DNA from 4 places in the Kitasatospora sp. NBC_00039 genome. Region 4 is predicted to be linked to each of the others. Evidence: predicted binding sites of a transcription regulator. Region 4 holds the regulator's gene; each other region holds the start of a gene.
The links. The regulator HrcA, encoded in region 4, represses chaperone genes, less so after heat shock. The targets are predictions, from matches to a motif close to TTNGCACTCNGNNNNNCNGAGTGCNAA.
Positions count from the first base shown of each region.

Region 1: a site for HrcA is predicted at 1,527-1,553, ahead of groES (co-chaperone GroES). Genes of this name have one in related genera too.
Region 2: a site for HrcA is predicted at 1,434-1,460, ahead of OG286_RS16895 (FmdB family zinc ribbon protein). Genes of this name have one in related genera too.
Region 3: a site for HrcA is predicted at 2,263-2,289, ahead of groL (chaperonin GroEL). Genes of this name have one in related genera too.

Region 1 is NZ_CP108289.1:5,362,603-5,366,586, forward strand. It holds gene OG286_RS23930 (polysaccharide deacetylase family protein) at 1-214, shown strand, start outside; gene OG286_RS23935 (THUMP-like domain-containing protein) at 222-1,397, opposite strand; gene groES (co-chaperone GroES) at 1,695-2,000, shown strand; gene groL (chaperonin GroEL) at 2,133-3,761, shown strand; gene OG286_RS23950 (LysR family transcriptional regulator) at 3,894-3,984, shown strand, end outside.
Region 2 is NZ_CP108289.1:3,843,118-3,847,101, forward strand. It holds gene OG286_RS16890 (MFS transporter) at 1-1,324, shown strand, start outside; gene OG286_RS16895 (FmdB family zinc ribbon protein) at 1,472-1,783, shown strand; partial or broken gene OG286_RS16900 (MscL family protein) at 2,452-2,508, shown strand; gene OG286_RS16905 (hypothetical protein) at 2,795-3,073, opposite strand; gene OG286_RS16910 (sigma-70 family RNA polymerase sigma factor) at 3,255-3,984, opposite strand, start outside.
Region 3 is NZ_CP108289.1:4,028,083-4,032,066, forward strand. It holds gene OG286_RS17755 (hypothetical protein) at 26-385, opposite strand; gene groL (chaperonin GroEL) at 484-2,106, opposite strand; gene OG286_RS17765 (cold-shock protein) at 2,431-2,634, opposite strand; gene OG286_RS17770 (ubiquitin-like small modifier protein 1) at 3,319-3,597, opposite strand; gene thrC (threonine synthase) at 3,629-3,984, opposite strand, start outside.
Region 4 is NZ_CP108289.1:6,028,508-6,032,491, reverse strand. It holds gene OG286_RS26775 (16S rRNA (uracil(1498)-N(3))-methyltransferase) at 1-501, opposite strand, end outside; gene dnaJ (molecular chaperone DnaJ) at 578-1,717, opposite strand; gene hrcA (heat-inducible transcriptional repressor HrcA) at 1,793-2,827, opposite strand; gene htpX (zinc metalloprotease HtpX) at 3,088-3,984, shown strand, end outside.

The DNA of each region.
Region 1 (3,984 bases), 670 kb from region 4:
CTGGCGCGAGTCGATGCAGATCCACGACATGCAGTACCAGGCCGCCGACAAGAAGCTGAAGCCCGGCGACATCGTCCTCGCCCACTTCCGCGGCCCGAAGGACCTCAAGGGCGAGACGATGACGCAGATGTTCGGCGAGATGCTGGCCCGGATCCAGGAACAGGGCTTCGCGGTGGCCCGGCTGGAGGACTACATCCAGGCGCCCGCCAGCTGAGCGGGCACTACGGGAACGTGACCGGCTGACCGAGCATCATCAGCGGGCCGTGGTCGGTACGGCTGAGGATCACCGTGACGGAGTTCGGGCCGCTCGGCTTCAGCTGGCGGCGCAGCTCCTCCGGGGTGATCGCCATCCCGCGCTTCTTGATCACCACCGTGCCGACGGCCCGCTCGCGCAGCAGGGCCTTCAGCTTCCTGATGTGGAACGGCAGTACGTCGGTGAGCTCGAAGGCGTGCGCGTACGGGGTGGCGACCAGCTCGTCCGAGGTGAGGTAGGCGATCTTCGGGTCGATCAGCCGGCCGTTCACCTGCCCGGCCACCTCGGCGACCAGGTGGGCACGGATCACCGCGCCGTCCGGCTCGTACAGGTAGCGGCCGACCGGGCCGGCCGGCGGGTCGGGCAGGTCGCCGCCGGCGAGGCTGGCCTGCCGGGGGAGCAGGGTGGCCCGGTGCGGGCGCTCCGCCCTGGTGCCGAACCAGAGCACCGCCTCCTTGACGTCGCCGTGGTCGGAGACCCACTCGGCCTCGGCGTCGGCCGGGACGGCCTCGTGCGGGATGCCGGGGGCCACCTTCAGCGCGCCGACCGGGGTGCGCCGGCCGGCCTCGATCGCCCAGGAGAGCGGCGGGGCGTACGCCTCGGGGTCGAACACCCGGCCGCGCGAGGTGCGGCGGGCAGGGTCGGTGAAGACCGCGTCGAAGCCGGTGACGTCGACCTCCGCGACGTCCGCGCAGCGCACCTCGACCAGGCCGTCCAGGCCCAGCGCGGCGGCGTTGGCGGCGGTGGCGGCGCAGGCCGCCGGGTCCTTGTCGACCGCGAGCACCTCGATCCCCGCCCGCGCCAGCGCCAGCACGTCCCCGCCGATCCCGCAGCAGAGGTCGGCCAGCCGGCGCACCCCCAGCTCGGCGAAGCGCCGCGCACGCCATTCGGCGACGTTGCGCCGGGTGGACTGCTCGACCCCGTTGGGCGTGAAGTACATCAGGTCGGCGTCCTCGCCGAACTTGGCCCGGGCCCGCTGCCGCAGCCGTGCCTGCCCGAACGCCGCCGACACGAGCCCGGCCGGGTGCTCCCGCCGCAGCCGGGTGGCCAGCGCCAGCTCCTCCTCGGGCGCGAACTCGCGCAGCTCGGCGAGCAGGGCTTGGCCCTCGGGGGTCAGCAGGGGCTGCAGGTTCTCGGTCTCCACAGCGCCATTCTCGCCGGTCACCTGCCGGGGAAGCCCGCGAAGGCCCGGACCGGCGGGAGGAACGGAGGCCCCCGGTGTCGCACATGCGTACGGCTGCTCATCCCGCTGCCGAAGCGGACGGGCGCGCCGTTGGCACTCTGGTTGACTGAGTGCTAACCGCGGCCTATGGTCGTCCTTGGCACTCTCCACCAGGAGAGTGCTAACGCGAAGAAGCGTGTCTGACCCCCGCGACGGCAGGCCCGCAGGTTCGCCACTACCCGTTAGACAACCCCGTAATCTCCGAAGGGGAGCTCGGACGTGACCACCAGCAGCAAGGTTGCCATCAAGCCGCTCGAGGACCGCATCGTGGTCCAGCCGCTCGACGCCGAGACCACCACGGCCTCCGGCCTGGTTATCCCGGACACCGCCAAGGAGAAGCCCCAGGAGGGCGTCGTCCTGGCCGTCGGCCCGGGCCGCTTCGAGGACGGCCAGCGTCTGCCGCTCGACGTCGCCGTCGGTGACATCGTCCTGTACTCGAAGTACGGCGGCACCGAGGTGAAGTACCAGGGCGAGGAGTACCTCGTCCTCTCGGCGCGCGACGTTCTCGCCATCATCGAGAAGTAAGCAGCACCGAGAAGTCAGTCGTTCCAGCCCGCCCCGGATCCGTGTCCCAGTGACAGGGGCCCGGGGCGTGGTTGTTGGTTCACGTAGTCCGGCGGCCGGCATGCCGGCCGCAGCCCCGAGGGAATAGGGAACATGGCGAAGATCCTGCAGTTCGACGAGGACGCCCGCCGCTCGCTGGAGCGCGGTGTCAACAAGCTGGCCGACACCGTCAAGGTGACCATCGGCCCCAAGGGCCGCAACGTCGTCATCGACAAGAAGTTCGGCGCTCCGACCATCACCAACGACGGTGTCACCATCGCGCGTGAGGTCGAGCTGGACGACCCGTACGAGAACCTTGGCGCGCAGCTCGTCAAGGAGGTCGCCACCAAGACCAACGACGTCGCGGGTGACGGCACCACCACCGCCACCGTGCTGGCCCAGGCCCTGGTCAACGAGGGTCTGCGCAACGTCGCCGCCGGTGCCGGCCCGGCCGCTCTGAAGAAGGGCATCGACAAGGCCGTCGCCGCCGTCTCCGAGCACCTGCTGTCCGTCGCCCGCGAGATCGAGGGCAAGGACGACGTCGCCGCCGTCGCGTCCCTCTCCGCGCAGGACACCCAGGTCGGCGAGCTGATCGCCGAGGCGATCGACAAGGTCGGCAAGGACGGTGTCATCACCGTCGAGGAGTCCAACACCTTCGGCGTGGAGCTGGACTTCACCGAGGGCATGCAGTTCGACAAGGGCTACCTGTCGCCGTACTTCGTCACCGACGCGGAGCGTCAGGAGGCGGTCCTCGAGGACCCGTACATCCTGATCAACCAGGGCAAGATCTCCTCCATCCAGGAGCTGCTGCCGCTGCTGGAGAAGATCCTGCAGGGCGGTGCCTCGAAGCCGCTGCTGATCATCGCCGAGGACGTCGACGGCGAGGCGCTGTCCACCCTCGTGGTGAACAAGATCCGCGGCACCTTCAACGCGGTCGCCGTCAAGGCCCCGGGCTTCGGTGACCGCCGCAAGGCGATCCTGGGCGACCTGGCCACCCTGACCGGTGCCACCGTCATCTCCGAGGAGGTCGGCCTCAAGCTCGACCAGGCCGGTCTGGACGTGCTGGGCACCGCCCGCCGCGTGACCATCACCAAGGACGAGACCACCGTCGTCGACGGTGCCGGTGACTCCGAGGCCGTGGCCGGCCGCGTCGCCCAGATCAAGGGCGAGATCGCCAACACGGACTCCGACTGGGACCGCGAGAAGCTGCAGGAGCGCCTGGCCAAGCTGGCCGGCGGCGTCTGCGTCATCAAGGTCGGCGCCGCCACCGAGGTGGAGCTGAAGGAGCGCAAGCACCGCCTGGAGGACGCCATCTCGGCGACCCGTGCCGCGGTCGAGGAGGGCATCGTCGCCGGTGGTGGCGCCTCGCTCGTCCACGCCGCCAAGGTGCTGGAGGGCGGCCTGGGCCTGGAGGGCGACGAGGCGACCGGTGTCGCGGTCGTCCGCAAGGCACTCGCCGAGCCGCTGCGCTGGATCGCCCAGAACGCCGGCCTCGAGGGTTACGTCATCACCCACAAGGTCGCGGAGCTGGAGGCCGGTCACGGCTTCAACGCCGCCACCGGCGAGTACGGCGACCTGCTGAAGGCCGGCGTCATCGACCCGGTCAAGGTCACCCGCTCCGCGCTGGAGAACGCCGCGTCGATCGCCTCCCTGCTGCTCACCACCGAGACCCTCGTGGTGGAGAAGAAGGAAGAGGAGGCCGACAACGGCCACTCGCACGGTGGTCACGGCCACTCCCACTGACGCCTGATCAGTGACCGGAGGCCCGGTCCCGCTCCTTCGGGAGCCGGGCCGGGCCTCCGGCGTCGGGCGTGCTTCACCGTTCAACTATCAGTGGAATTTTGCATACGGCAAAGTTTGGCTTATAACTGAGCCATGATCGAGGCCCGCCATCTGCGCGTCCTGCGTGCCGTCGCCCGCACCGGCTCCTTCTCCGCCGCCGCTCGTGAGCTGGGCTGTACGCAGC
Region 2 (3,984 bases), 2.2 Mb from region 4:
GGACGCCCCCTCGGGCACCTCGCCGGACACCGCGTCCGCCACCGAGGCTCCCGCCCGCGTCGGGTACGGCGCACTGCTGCGCACCCCGGGCGCCTGGACGTTCCTGGCGCCCGCCTTCGCCGCGCGGCTCCCGTACGCCATGCTCAGCCTGGGCATCCTGCTGCTCGTCTTCGACACCCACGGCTCGTACGGCACGGCCGGCACCGTCGCGGCCGTCTCGGCCGTCGCCCAGGCCCTCGTCGGCCCGCAGACCGGCCGGCTGGCCGACCGGTACGGCCAGGCCGCCGTCCTGGTGCCGAGCGTGATCGTGCACGCCGTCTCGGTCGGCGCGCTGATCGCACTGGCGCTCGGCCACGCCCCCGTCTGGGCCCTGCTGGTGGCCGCCGCGCCGGCCGGCGCCAGCGTGCCGCAGATCGGCGCGATGGTGCGCTCCCGCTGGGTCGCCAAGCTCTCCGCCGACGGTGCGCCCGCGGCCAAGCTGAACACCGCGTTCGCCTTCGAGTCGGTGACGGACGAGTTCACCTTCGTGATCGGCCCCGTGCTGGCCAGCGCCATCGCCACCTCGGTCAACCCCTCGGCCGGGCTGATCGCCGAGGCCGCGCTGACCGTCGCCGGCGGGCTCGCCTTTGCCGCGCAGCGCCGCACCGCCCCCGCCCGGCACCCGCACCAGCCGGGGGCCCGCCGCGTCTCGGCGCTCTCCTCGCCCGGTGTCCGGCTTCTGGCCGGCGCGTTCCTGGGCGTCGGCACCGTCTTCGGCGGGATGCAGGTCTCGGTGACCGCCTTCACCGAGTCCGTCGGCCAGCCCGGCGCCAACGGCACGGTGTACGGGATCTTCGCCGGCGGCTCGATGCTGGCCGGTGTGCTCTACGGCATGATCGCCTGGCGCCGGGCCGCCCAGCAGCGGCTGCTGGCCAGCTACGCGCTGCTGGTGCTGGGGTGCTCGACGCTCTGGGCGATGCCCAACCTGGTCGCGCTGTCCGTCGCCGGCCTCGTCTGTGGCCTGGCCATCGCGCCCACGCTGATCACCGGGTACACCCTGGTCGAGACGCTGGTCGCAGACGGCGCCAAGACGGAGGCCTTCACCTGGCTGACCGGCGCCATCGGCCTCGGCCTGGCGACCGGCTCCACGGTGGCCGGGCGGCTGATCGACAGCCACGGGCCGTCGGCCGGGTTCCTGGTGCCGGTGGCCGGCGCCGGGCTGGGTCTCGTCGCACTGGTCGTGCTGCGGCACCTGCTGGTCGCGCCGAGCGCCACCGGCACGGTGGTCGCGGGCGGCGGCGAGCGACCCGTGACGCGGCAGCTGGCGGGTGCGGCCAAGGGCTGAGCGGAGCGCCTACAGCACTCACGCGGGGGTCGCCACACGGCGGCCCCCGGCTCATCTCACATTCGAGTCGCTGGACTGATGCAGCGGAATGCCGCATCATTGACCATCGTTAGCACTCATCAGGCGAGAGTGCCAGGAGGAAGACAAGTGCCCACGTACCAGTACCAGTGCACCGAGTGCGGCAACGGCCTGGAGGCGGTGCAGAAGTTCACCGACGAGGCGCTGACCACGTGCCCCGACTGCCAGGGACGGCTCCGCAAGGTCTTCTCGGCCGTGGGTGTGGTCTTCAAGGGTTCCGGCTTCTACCGGACCGACAGCCGCTCGTCCTCCACCAGCTCGGTGGGTGCGGGTTCGACCTCGTCGACCTCGTCCTCGTCGACCGCCCCGGCCTCGTCCTCGGGCGGCTCCGCCCCCGCGGCGAGCCCCGCTCCGGCGGCCGCGGCGAAGCCGGCCGGCTGATCCCAGGCTTTCGAAAGGCCCGTTGACCCCGCTCCGGCGGGGCCGGCGGGCCTTTCGCGTTCCCGGCCTTCCCCTTGTATTCCCGGGCCCCTATTGCGCTCCCCGATCCCTCTCGCCCCCGCGGTCATGGGGCATTCCTGCGGTCATGTGGCACTCCTGCGGTCATGGGGCATTCCTGCGGTCATATGGAATTCCCGCGGCCATTGAATTAGCCCGCGCGGGTGGCGGAGTTCATCCACAGCCCCGGGTTGTCCACAGGTTCCCGGAAAGGCCTTCCGCCGGACCTACGAGCCGCCCAGAGTGTGCGTCATCAGAAGCCGGCCCACCCGGGGCCGACGCCCTGCGACCACCGGCGGTACCCATGACGACCACGAGCCTCCCCCTTCCGTTCCCGCTCCCCGCGCCCGCAGTCCCGCCGCGGCGGGAGGTGCCGTCGTTCCCGCCGATCCGGCGCGGGTCCGGCCGGCTCCACCGGCTCCGGCAGGCCCTGCGGCACCGGCCGGGGCTGCCCGCGCTGCTCCTGCTCGCCGTGGCCGCGGCACTGGCATCCGGGCCCGCATGGGCGGGCCTGTCGCCGCCCGGAGCCGCGCCCGCCCACCAAGCGGGTTGTCAATCGGAGGGCGGCGAAGATCACCCGTAACCGGACAACGACTTGTCGTTCACGCGGCATGAAAGGCTTCAAAGAGTTCCTGCTGCGTGGAAACGTCGTCGATCTCGCCGTCGCCGTGGTCATCGGCGCCGCTTTCACCAACATCGTCGGTCCTGTCCATGATCAAGTACACCGCCAAGCGCAAAACCCTTGCCGCGGCCCAGGCGGAGGCGGAGGCCAAGGAGGTCGTCCCGCTCACCCAGATCCGCGATGCGCTGGTCACGCAGCAGCGCTGAGCCGGTCGGCGCCGCACAGCGCCGCGCTGCACCGAGTTGAGCTGAGCTGTGCCGCGCTGCCGGGCCGCTCGGCTCGGTTCAGGGCGGTTCGGCACGGCTCGGCGTGCCCCGGGCCCCGGGCCTCGGTCAGTCGCCGTGGTGCGGCGGGCGCTGGCTCAGGTACCAGTCCAGACCCCGCCCACCGCTCTCCCCCGCGGCCGGGCGGTCGCCCCAGCCGGTATCGCTGTCGTCCCGGGACTGCTGGTCCAGCGGGTCGCGGAAGACCAGCCGGGCCTTGGGCGCCGCCTCGGCGGCGGGGGTGGCAGGGGCCTCGGCCGTCGCGGGGTCCGTGGTCGGCGCGGGGTCCGTGGCCGCTGTCTGGTCCTCGGCCGCCGCGGCGTCCTGCGCGGGCTTCTGCTCGGTCACCGGTCGGCCTCCGTCTTGCACGTTGTCCACTCCTCCAGCCTAGAAGCTCCCGGCGCCGGCACCGGCCCCGACGCCGGCCCACCGTCCGGGGCACGCACGCGGGCCCCGGTGCGGGGCGTTCCGCACCAGGGCCCGGGAACAGCAGTCGAGGCGGAGGGAGGCTGTGGCGGCCCGGAGGCCCTCAGGCGGCCTCGAAGCCCGCATGGTCGGCGATCTTCTTCAGCTCGGCCAGCGCGTGCTTCTCGATCTGGCGGATCCGCTCGCGCGTCAGCCCGTGCTGCTTGCCGACCTCGGTCAGAGTCCGCTCGCGACCGTCCTCCATCCCGTACCGGGACCGGATGATCGACGCCGTACGGTCGTCCAGCCGCCCGATCAGGTCATCCAGCTCCTCGCGGCGGAGCATGACCATCACGGCGTCCTCCGGGGACGTCGCCCCGGTGTCCTCGACGAGGTCGCCGAACTGGGTCTCGCCCTCGTCGTCGACGGACATGTTGAGGCTCACCGGGTCGCGCGCCCAGTCCAGCACGTCCTTGATGCGCGCCTCGGTCGTGTCCAGCTCGGCCGCGATCTCGGCCGGCTCGGCCTCGCGGCCCAGCTCCTTGGACTTCTCGCGCTGCACCCTCCGGATCCGGCCCAGCTCCTCGACCAGGTGGACGGGCAGGCGGATCGTCCGCGACTGGTCGGCGATCGACCGGGTGATCGCCTGCCGGATCCACCAGGTCGCATAGGTCGAGAACTTGAAGCCCTTCGCGTAGTCGAACTTCTCGACCGCCCTCACCAGGCCGGCGTTGCCCTCCTGGATGAGGTCCAGGAGCGGCAGCCCGCTGCGCGGGTAGCGACGGGCGACGGCGACCACGAGACGGAGGTTGGAGCGGATGAAGACGTCCTTGGCGCGTTCGGCATCCTCGGCT
Region 3 (3,984 bases), 2.0 Mb from region 4:
CGACGGCAGGCGCCGGGGGACGCCCCTAGGCCAGCTGCCCGACGGGTGCCACGACCGTGCCCTCCTTGCCGCAGACCCAGTGGGGCTCCGGGCCCAGCTCGGGCTCGACGCTGAGCGCGTGCGGGTCCCCGTCGGCCGCGCAGGAGGCGCAGAGCGGCCAGCGGCCGTAGGCCTCCAGCAGCGCGTCCTGGACGTCCTGGGCGACCAGCCCGAGCACGTACTCGGTGCCGTCCGGCCACTGCTCCAGCCACCAGCGGCGGTGGGTCACGGCCGTCTCGACCAGCGACACCACGGCGGCGTCCGCCACGTCCTTCGCGGTCAGGTCGGCCAGGATCAGCGCCCGCGCGTTGTGCAGGGCGGTCTCGATGTCGTCGGAGGAAGCCATCCGTACATTGTCCCAAAGAGCACCCGGCACGAACGCCGCACGGGCGGCTCCCCGAGGGGAACCGCCCGTGCGATCAGGAAACGACCGACCCCGGAGGATCAGAAGTCCATGTCACCGCCCGGCATGCCGCCGCCGGCGGCCGCAGCGGCCTTCTCCGGCTTGTCGGCGATGACGGCCTCGGTGGTGAGGAAGAGCGCCGCGATGGAGGCGGCGTTCTGCAGCGCGGAACGGGTGACCTTGGCCGGGTCGATGATGCCCTCGGCGATCAGGTCGACGTAGGTGTTGGTGGCCGCGTTCAGGCCGTGACCGGCGGGGAGGTTGCGCACCTTCTCCACCACGACGCCGCCCTCGAGGCCGGCGTTGGTCGCGATCTGCTTGATCGGGGCCTCCAGGGCCACGCGGACGATGTTGGCACCGGTGGCCTCGTCGCCCTCGAGCTCCAGCTTGTCGAACGCGACACCGGCCTGCAGCAGCGCGACGCCACCACCGGCGACGATGCCCTCCTCGACGGCGGCCTTGGCGTTGCGGACGGCGTCCTCGATGCGGTGCTTGCGCTCCTTGAGCTCCACCTCGGTGGCCGCACCGGCCTTGATGACGGCCACGCCGCCGGCCAGCTTGGCGAGGCGCTCCTGGAGCTTCTCGCGGTCGTAGTCCGAGTCGCTGTTCTCGATCTCGGCGCGGATCTGGTTCACGCGGCCGGCGACCTGGTCGCTGTCGCCGCCACCGTCGACGATGGTGGTCTCGTCCTTGGTGATGACCACCTTGCGGGCGGTGCCCAGCAGGTCGATGCCGGCGTTCTCCAGCTTGAGGCCGACCTCCTCGGAGATCACGGTGCCACCGGTGAGGATGGCGATGTCGCCGAGCATGGCCTTGCGGCGGTCGCCGAAGCCCGGGGCCTTGACGGCGACGGACTTGAAGGTGCCGCGGATCTTGTTCACGACCAGGGTCGACAGGGCCTCGCCCTCGACGTCCTCGGCGATGATGACGAGCGGCTTGCCGCTCTGCATGACCTTCTCCAGCAGCGGGAGCAGGTCCTTGACCGAGCCGATCTTGGAGTTGGCGATGAGGATGTACGGGTCCTCGAACGTCGCCTCCATGCGCTCCAGGTCGGTGGCGAAGTAGGCGGAGATGTAGCCCTTGTCGAAGCGCATGCCCTCGGTGAGCTCGAGCTCCAGACCGAAGGTGTTGCTCTCCTCGACGGTGATGACGCCTTCCTTGCCGACCTTGTCCATGGCCTCGGCGATGAGCTCGCCGATCTGGGTGTCGGCGGCCGAGATGGAGGCGGTGGAGGCGATCTGCTCCTTGGTCTCCACGTCCTTGGCCTGGGCCAGCAGCTGGTCCGAGACGGCGGCGACGGCCTTCTCGATACCGCGCTTCAGGGCCATCGGGTTGGCGCCGGCGGCGACGTTGCGCAGACCCTCGCGGACGAGCGCCTGGGCGAGCACGGTGGCGGTGGTGGTGCCGTCACCCGCGACGTCGTCGGTCTTCTTGGCGACCTCCTTGACGAGCTCCGCGCCGATCTTCTCGTAGGGGTCCTCGAGCTCGATCTCCTTGGCGATGGAGACACCGTCGTTGGTGATCGTGGGGGCGCCCCACTTCTTCTCCAGCACGACGTTGCGACCCTTGGGGCCGAGCGTGACCTTCACTGCGTCGGCGAGCTGGTTCATGCCACGCTCAAGGCCGCGGCGAGCTTCCTCATCAAAGGCGATGATCTTGGCCATCAGAAGTGGTCCTCCGGGACACGGTCGACTGCTCGGACCAAGGGGTGCCCGCGACGGACGGCCCTGGTGTGCGGGGGTCCTTTCCCCTACCGCTCCCGGGGGCCTCACCGACCCGGTCCGCTGTCACTCTCACGCTGTGAGTGCTAACGCCAATGATTAGCACTCTGGGTGGGCGAGTGCAAGCCCAATGGGCAACCCGCGAGCCGCACCGGCCACTCCCCGGACACGGCAACGGGCCCGTGCGACATGTGTCGCACGGGCCCGTCGCGAAGCAAGAGGTGCACCAGCCGATGGGCCGAGCCGAACTCCTGGGTGCCGGAAAGGTCAGACCGCCGCGCGGACCATGTCCGCCTGCGGGCCCTTCTGCCCCTGAGAGATCTCGAACTCGACCCGCTGGCCCTCCTCAAGGGTGCGGTAGCCGTCCATCTGGATCGCGCTGTAGTGGACGAAGACGTCCGCACCACCGTCGACCGCGATGAAGCCGTAGCCCTTCTCCGCGTTGAACCACTTGACGGTGCCCTGAGCCATTCCGAACTCCCCTAGTGCTGTGCTGGCCCTTCACGCGCCCGCAGGTCGCGGGCCCGGGTCTGGTTTGAGGCCGGCCCGGGGAACCCCCCCTGGGCGCAGCCGTGCACGCCACAATCCCCCCGCCGAGCCACCGGACGGTGTCCGATGAAGGGGCGATTGCGTCGACCGCGGCTGAATGTATCCGGCTCGACGCCCTCTGCAACAGAGCCAGCCGCCGGGAATTCCCCCGGCCCGTCAGGGGACAGGACGGGCCAAAAGCCCAAAAACTTCACATTTCACGCCGGACATAGCGGACGAATTACCCAAATGCCCTCAAGAATTCTGACACCGGCCTGACATGTTTCACGGCCGCGGGCCCGGCGCCGGTCTCAGCGGCCGGACATACACCGGCGGTACGGGGCGCAACAGGGGGGCGACGACCGGTGCGAGGGGGGAGGGGAGGCCCTCTTCCCGGCCGAGCGACACTCTACTCCGACTGGCGGGGGAAATATTCCCGCCGGAATGCGGCGCGCGGGGACGGCCCGGGAAAGCGCCCGGGCGGGCGGCCTTCACGGCGACGCCGAAAGAATCCCGGAAGCACCTGGAAACACCCCGGGAACACCCGGAAGCTCGGGGGGAAATGCGAAGGCCGTCCGGGTGTACGGAATTCCGTACACCCGGACGGCCTCCCGTCGGCGGTGCGGCTCAGCAGCCGCCGGCCACCGCGGGAATGATCGACACGCTCGCGCCGTCCGCGATCTCGGTCGCCAGGCCCTCCGCGAACCGCACGTCGTCGTCATTGACGTAGACGTTGACGAAACGGCGCAGCTTGCCGGTGTCGTCCAGGATCCGGGCGGCGATCCCCGCGTGGTTCTTCTCCAGGTCGGCGATGACCTCACCGAGGGTGGCACCCTCGGCGGCCACCTCGGCGGCGCCGCCGGTGTAGGTGCGCAGGATGGTCGGGATGCGGACGTTGGCGCTCATGGGGGCTTCTCCTTGCGGCGGGGTGGAGGGGTCAGGCGGACGCGAGGCCGGCGTCGCGGAACGACGCCAGCGTCGGGCGGATGACGGCGGTCATCCCGGCGTCGGAGACGGCGTCCAGCGTCTTCAGGCCGTCGCCGGTGTTGATCGCGACGGTCTCCTTGGCCGGGTCCAGCTGCCCGGTCTCGACCAGCTTCTTCAGTACTCCGACGGTCACCCCGCCCGCGGTCTCGGCGAAGATGCCCTCGGTCCGGGCCAGCAGCTTGATCGCGGCCACCACCTCGGCGTCCGTCACGTCCTCGACGGCGCCGCCGGTGCGGCGGGCGATGTCCAGCACGTACGGGCCGTCGGCCGGGTTGCCGATCGCCAGCGACTTGGCGATGGTGTCGG
Region 4 (3,984 bases):
CAGGACGGGCGCCAGCTGCCTGGTGGTCACCGGATCGCGGACCTCGGGGAAGCGCAGCCGGCGGGACTGCTTACCCGCCTCGCGGGCGGTGGCCCGCCACTTGGCGAGCGCCTTGGCGCCGCGCTCGCCCTTCCACTGGGTGATGCAGCGCGAGGCGGCCCAGGGGATCACCACGTCCACGCCGACCTCGGTCATGGTCTCCACGGCCAGCTCGCCGCGGTCGCCCTTGGGCAGCGCCTGGACGACGACGATCCGCGGCGACGGCTCGGGCTCCCGCCGGACGGCGGCCACCGTCACGTCGACGGCGTCCTTGCCGTGCACCGCCGCCACCGTGCCGTCCACGCCGAGGCCCAGCCCGTCCGCGAGGGTCACCGCCTCGCCGGGCTCCAGCCGCTTCACGGCGGCGGCGTGCCGCCCCTCCGGACCGTCCAGCCGGACCACCGCGCCGGGGGCGGCGGTGGCGAGCTGCGTGGTCTCGACGACGAACACGGGCGCGGTCATGGGGTTCCCTGAGGTCTCTGTGCGGTGGAACGACGGCGCCCGGTGACCCCGTCCGGGTCACCGGGCGCCGGTGCGGTCAGCGGCCGTTGAAGGCGTCCTTCAGGCGGGAGAACAGCCCCTGCTGGCCCGGCGCGAACTGGCCCGAGGGCCGTTCCTCGCCGCGCAGCACCGCGAGGCGACGCAGCAGCTCCTCCTGCTCGGCGTCGAGCTTGGTGGGCGTCTGCACCTCGACATGCACTATCAGGTCGCCCCGGCCGCCGCCGCGCAGGTGGGTGATGCCACGGCCGTGCAGCGGGATCGACTGGCCCGACTGGGTGCCGGGCCGGATGTCGACCTCCTCCAGCCCGTCCAGGGTCTGCAGCGGCACCTGGGTGCCGAGCGAGGCGGCCGTCATCGGGATGGTGACGGTGCAGTGCAGGTCGTCGCCGCGCCGCTGGAACACCGTGTGGCTGGTCTCGGCGATCTCGACGTAGAGGTCGCCGGCGGGGCCTCCGCCGGGGCCGACCTCGCCCTCGCCGGCCAGCTGGATCCGGGTGCCGTTGTCGACACCGGCCGGGATCTTGACGGTCAGCGTGCGGCGGGCGCGGACACGGCCGTCGCCGGCGCACTCCGGGCACGGGGTCGGCACGACGGTGCCGAAGCCCTGGCACTGCGGGCAGGGGCGGGAGGTCATGACCTGGCCCAGGAAGGACCGGGTGACCTGGGAGACCTCGCCCTTGCCGCGGCACATGTCACAGGTCTGCGCGGAGGTACCGGGGGCCGCGCCCTCGCCGCTGCAGGTGGTGCAGGTGACGGCCGTGTCGACCTGGAGTTCCTTGGTGGTGCCGAAGGCGGCCTCCTCCAGGGTGATCTCCAGCCGGATCATGGCGTCCTGGCCGCGCCTCGTCCGGGAGCGCGGGCCGCGCTGGCCGGAGGCGGCGCCGAAGAAGGCGTCCATGATGTCGGAGAAGCCGAAGCCCGCCGCGCCCGCGCCGAAGCCGCCCGCACCGCCGCCGTTGGGCGACAGGGGGTCGCCGCCGAGGTCGTAGACCTGACGCTTCTGCGGATCGGAGAGCACCTCGTAGGCGGCGTTGATCTCCTTGAACCGCTCCTGCGTCTTCGGGTCCGGGTTGACGTCCGGGTGCAGTTCGCGTGCCAGGCGCCGGAACGCCTTCTTGATCTCGTCCTGCCCCGCATCCCGCCGGACGCCGAGTACCGCGTAGTAGTCCGTGGCCACCAAATGCTCCGCTTGTTCCGCCTGTTGAAGTGCTTGCGACTGGTACCACCATCGGATGTCCGATGGTGGCCGTTCCTACGACTCGGCCAGGATCTGGCCCACGTACCGTGCCACCGCTCGCACCGCCCCCATTGTGCCCGGGTAGTCCATCCGGGTCGGACCGATCACACCCAGCTTGGCCACGCTCTCGTCGCCCGAACCGTAGCCCACGGAGACGATCGAGGTGGAATTGAGCCCTTCGTACGCGTTTTCCCGGCCGATCCGGACCGTCATCCCGGCGTCGGCCGTCTCACCCAGGAGGCGGAGCAGGACGACCTGCTCCTCCAGCGCCTCCAGCACCGGCTGGATGGTGAGCGGGAAGTCGTGCCCGAAGCGGGTCAGGTTGGCCGTGCCGGCCAGCATGATCCGCTCCTCGTTCTGCTCGGCGAGCGCCTCGAAGAGCGTCGCCAGGACGGTGGTGACGGCCGGCCGGTCGGCCGCCTCGAACTGGGACGGCAGCTCGTCCAGCAGCTCCGGGACGTCGGGCAGGCGCTGCCCGACGGCCCTGGTGTTGATCTTGGCGCGCAGGTCCGCCAGGACGGTCTCGCCGACCGTGCCCGGGCAGTCCACGAGCCGCTGCTCGACCCGGCCGGTGTTGGTGATCAGGACGAGCATCACCTTGGCCGGGGCCAGCGCCACCAGTTCGATGTGGCGCACGGTGGACCGGGAGAGCGAGGGGTACTGGACCACCGCGACCTGCCGGGTGAGCTGGGCGAGCAGCCGGACCGTCCGGGCGACCACGTCGTCCAGGTCGACCGCGCCGTCCAGGAAGTGCCGGATCGCCCGCCGCTCGGGCGCGCTCATCGGCTTGACCTCGGCCAGCCGGTCGACGAACAGGCGGTACCCCTTGTCCGTGGGGATCCGCCCGGCGCTGGTGTGCGGCTGGTGGATGTAGCCGTCCTCCTCCAGCGCCGCCATGTCGTTGCGGACGGTGGCCGGGGACACGCCCAGGCTGTGCCGCTCCACGAGGGCCTTGGAACCGACCGGCTCCTCGGTGCCCACGTAGTCCTGGACGATGGCGCGAAGGACCGCGAGCTTGCGGTCGTCGAGCTGGCGGACCTCACCGGCCATGGGGCACGCACCTCCGTCTTCGCACGTTGTCCGATGTGACATGTGTCCGTGTGTCTCGCTGCGGACCCCACTGGCGGGCCCCGGCTTTGGCACTCTGAACACACGAGTGCCAGAACCGTACCTGCCAGTGTAAGGCCCGGGTCCGACGGCAGGAACGGCCCGGCCACAGTGATCCTGCTTGCAGTCCGCGGCGCGCGGGTGATGCCCCGCGCCCGTCCGGGTGGCAGCATCGATAGCGGACGGCGAACAGAGGAGCAGAGATGTCGACCTCGGGCCAGCACACCCGCTTCGCACCGGACCGCGGCCTGACCGGCCGGATGGTCGGGACGATGTTCGTGATCGGGCTGTTGTACGTCGGTTTCACCGGTCTGCTGATCGCACTGCTGCGCGGGGCCTGGCCGCTGATCGTGCTGATCTCGGGCGGGCTGTTCGTCGCGCAGTTCTGGTTCAGCGACAAGATCACCGAACGGGCGATGGGCGCCCACCGGGTCACCCCGGAGCAGTACCCCCAGCTGCACGGCACCGTCGACCGGCTCTGCGCACTCGCCGACATGCCCAAACCCCGGGTGGCGGTCGCCGACAACGACATGCCGAACGCCTTCGCGACCGGCCGCAACCCCCAGAACGCCGTGGTCTGCGTCACCACCGGGCTGCTGCGGCGGCTGGAGCCGGAGGAGCTGGAGGGCGTGCTCGCGCACGAGCTGTCGCACGTCGCCCACCGGGACGTCGCGGTGATGACCATCGCCGGGTTCCTCGGGGTGCTGGCCGGGGCGATGACCCGGATCGCGATGTACGGCGGCTTCATGGGCGGCGCCCGGAACAGCAACGACTCCAACGCCGCGATCGCCGCGCTGGTCATCCCGCTGGTCTCGGTCGTGGTCTACGCGATCAGCTTCCTGCTGACCCGGCTGCTCTCCCGCTACCGGGAGCTGGCCGCCGACCGGGCGGCCGCCCAGCTCACCGGCCGGCCCAGCGCGCTCGCCTCGGCACTGACCAAGGTGACCGGCCAGATCGCCGCGATCCCGACCAAGGACCTGCGCCAGGCGCAGGCGTACAACGCCTTCTACTTCGCCCCGGCGCTGAGCGCCCGGGACGCCGCCTCGCAGCTGCTCTCCACCCACCCGCCGCTGGAGCAGCGGCTGGCGCAGCTGGCGAAG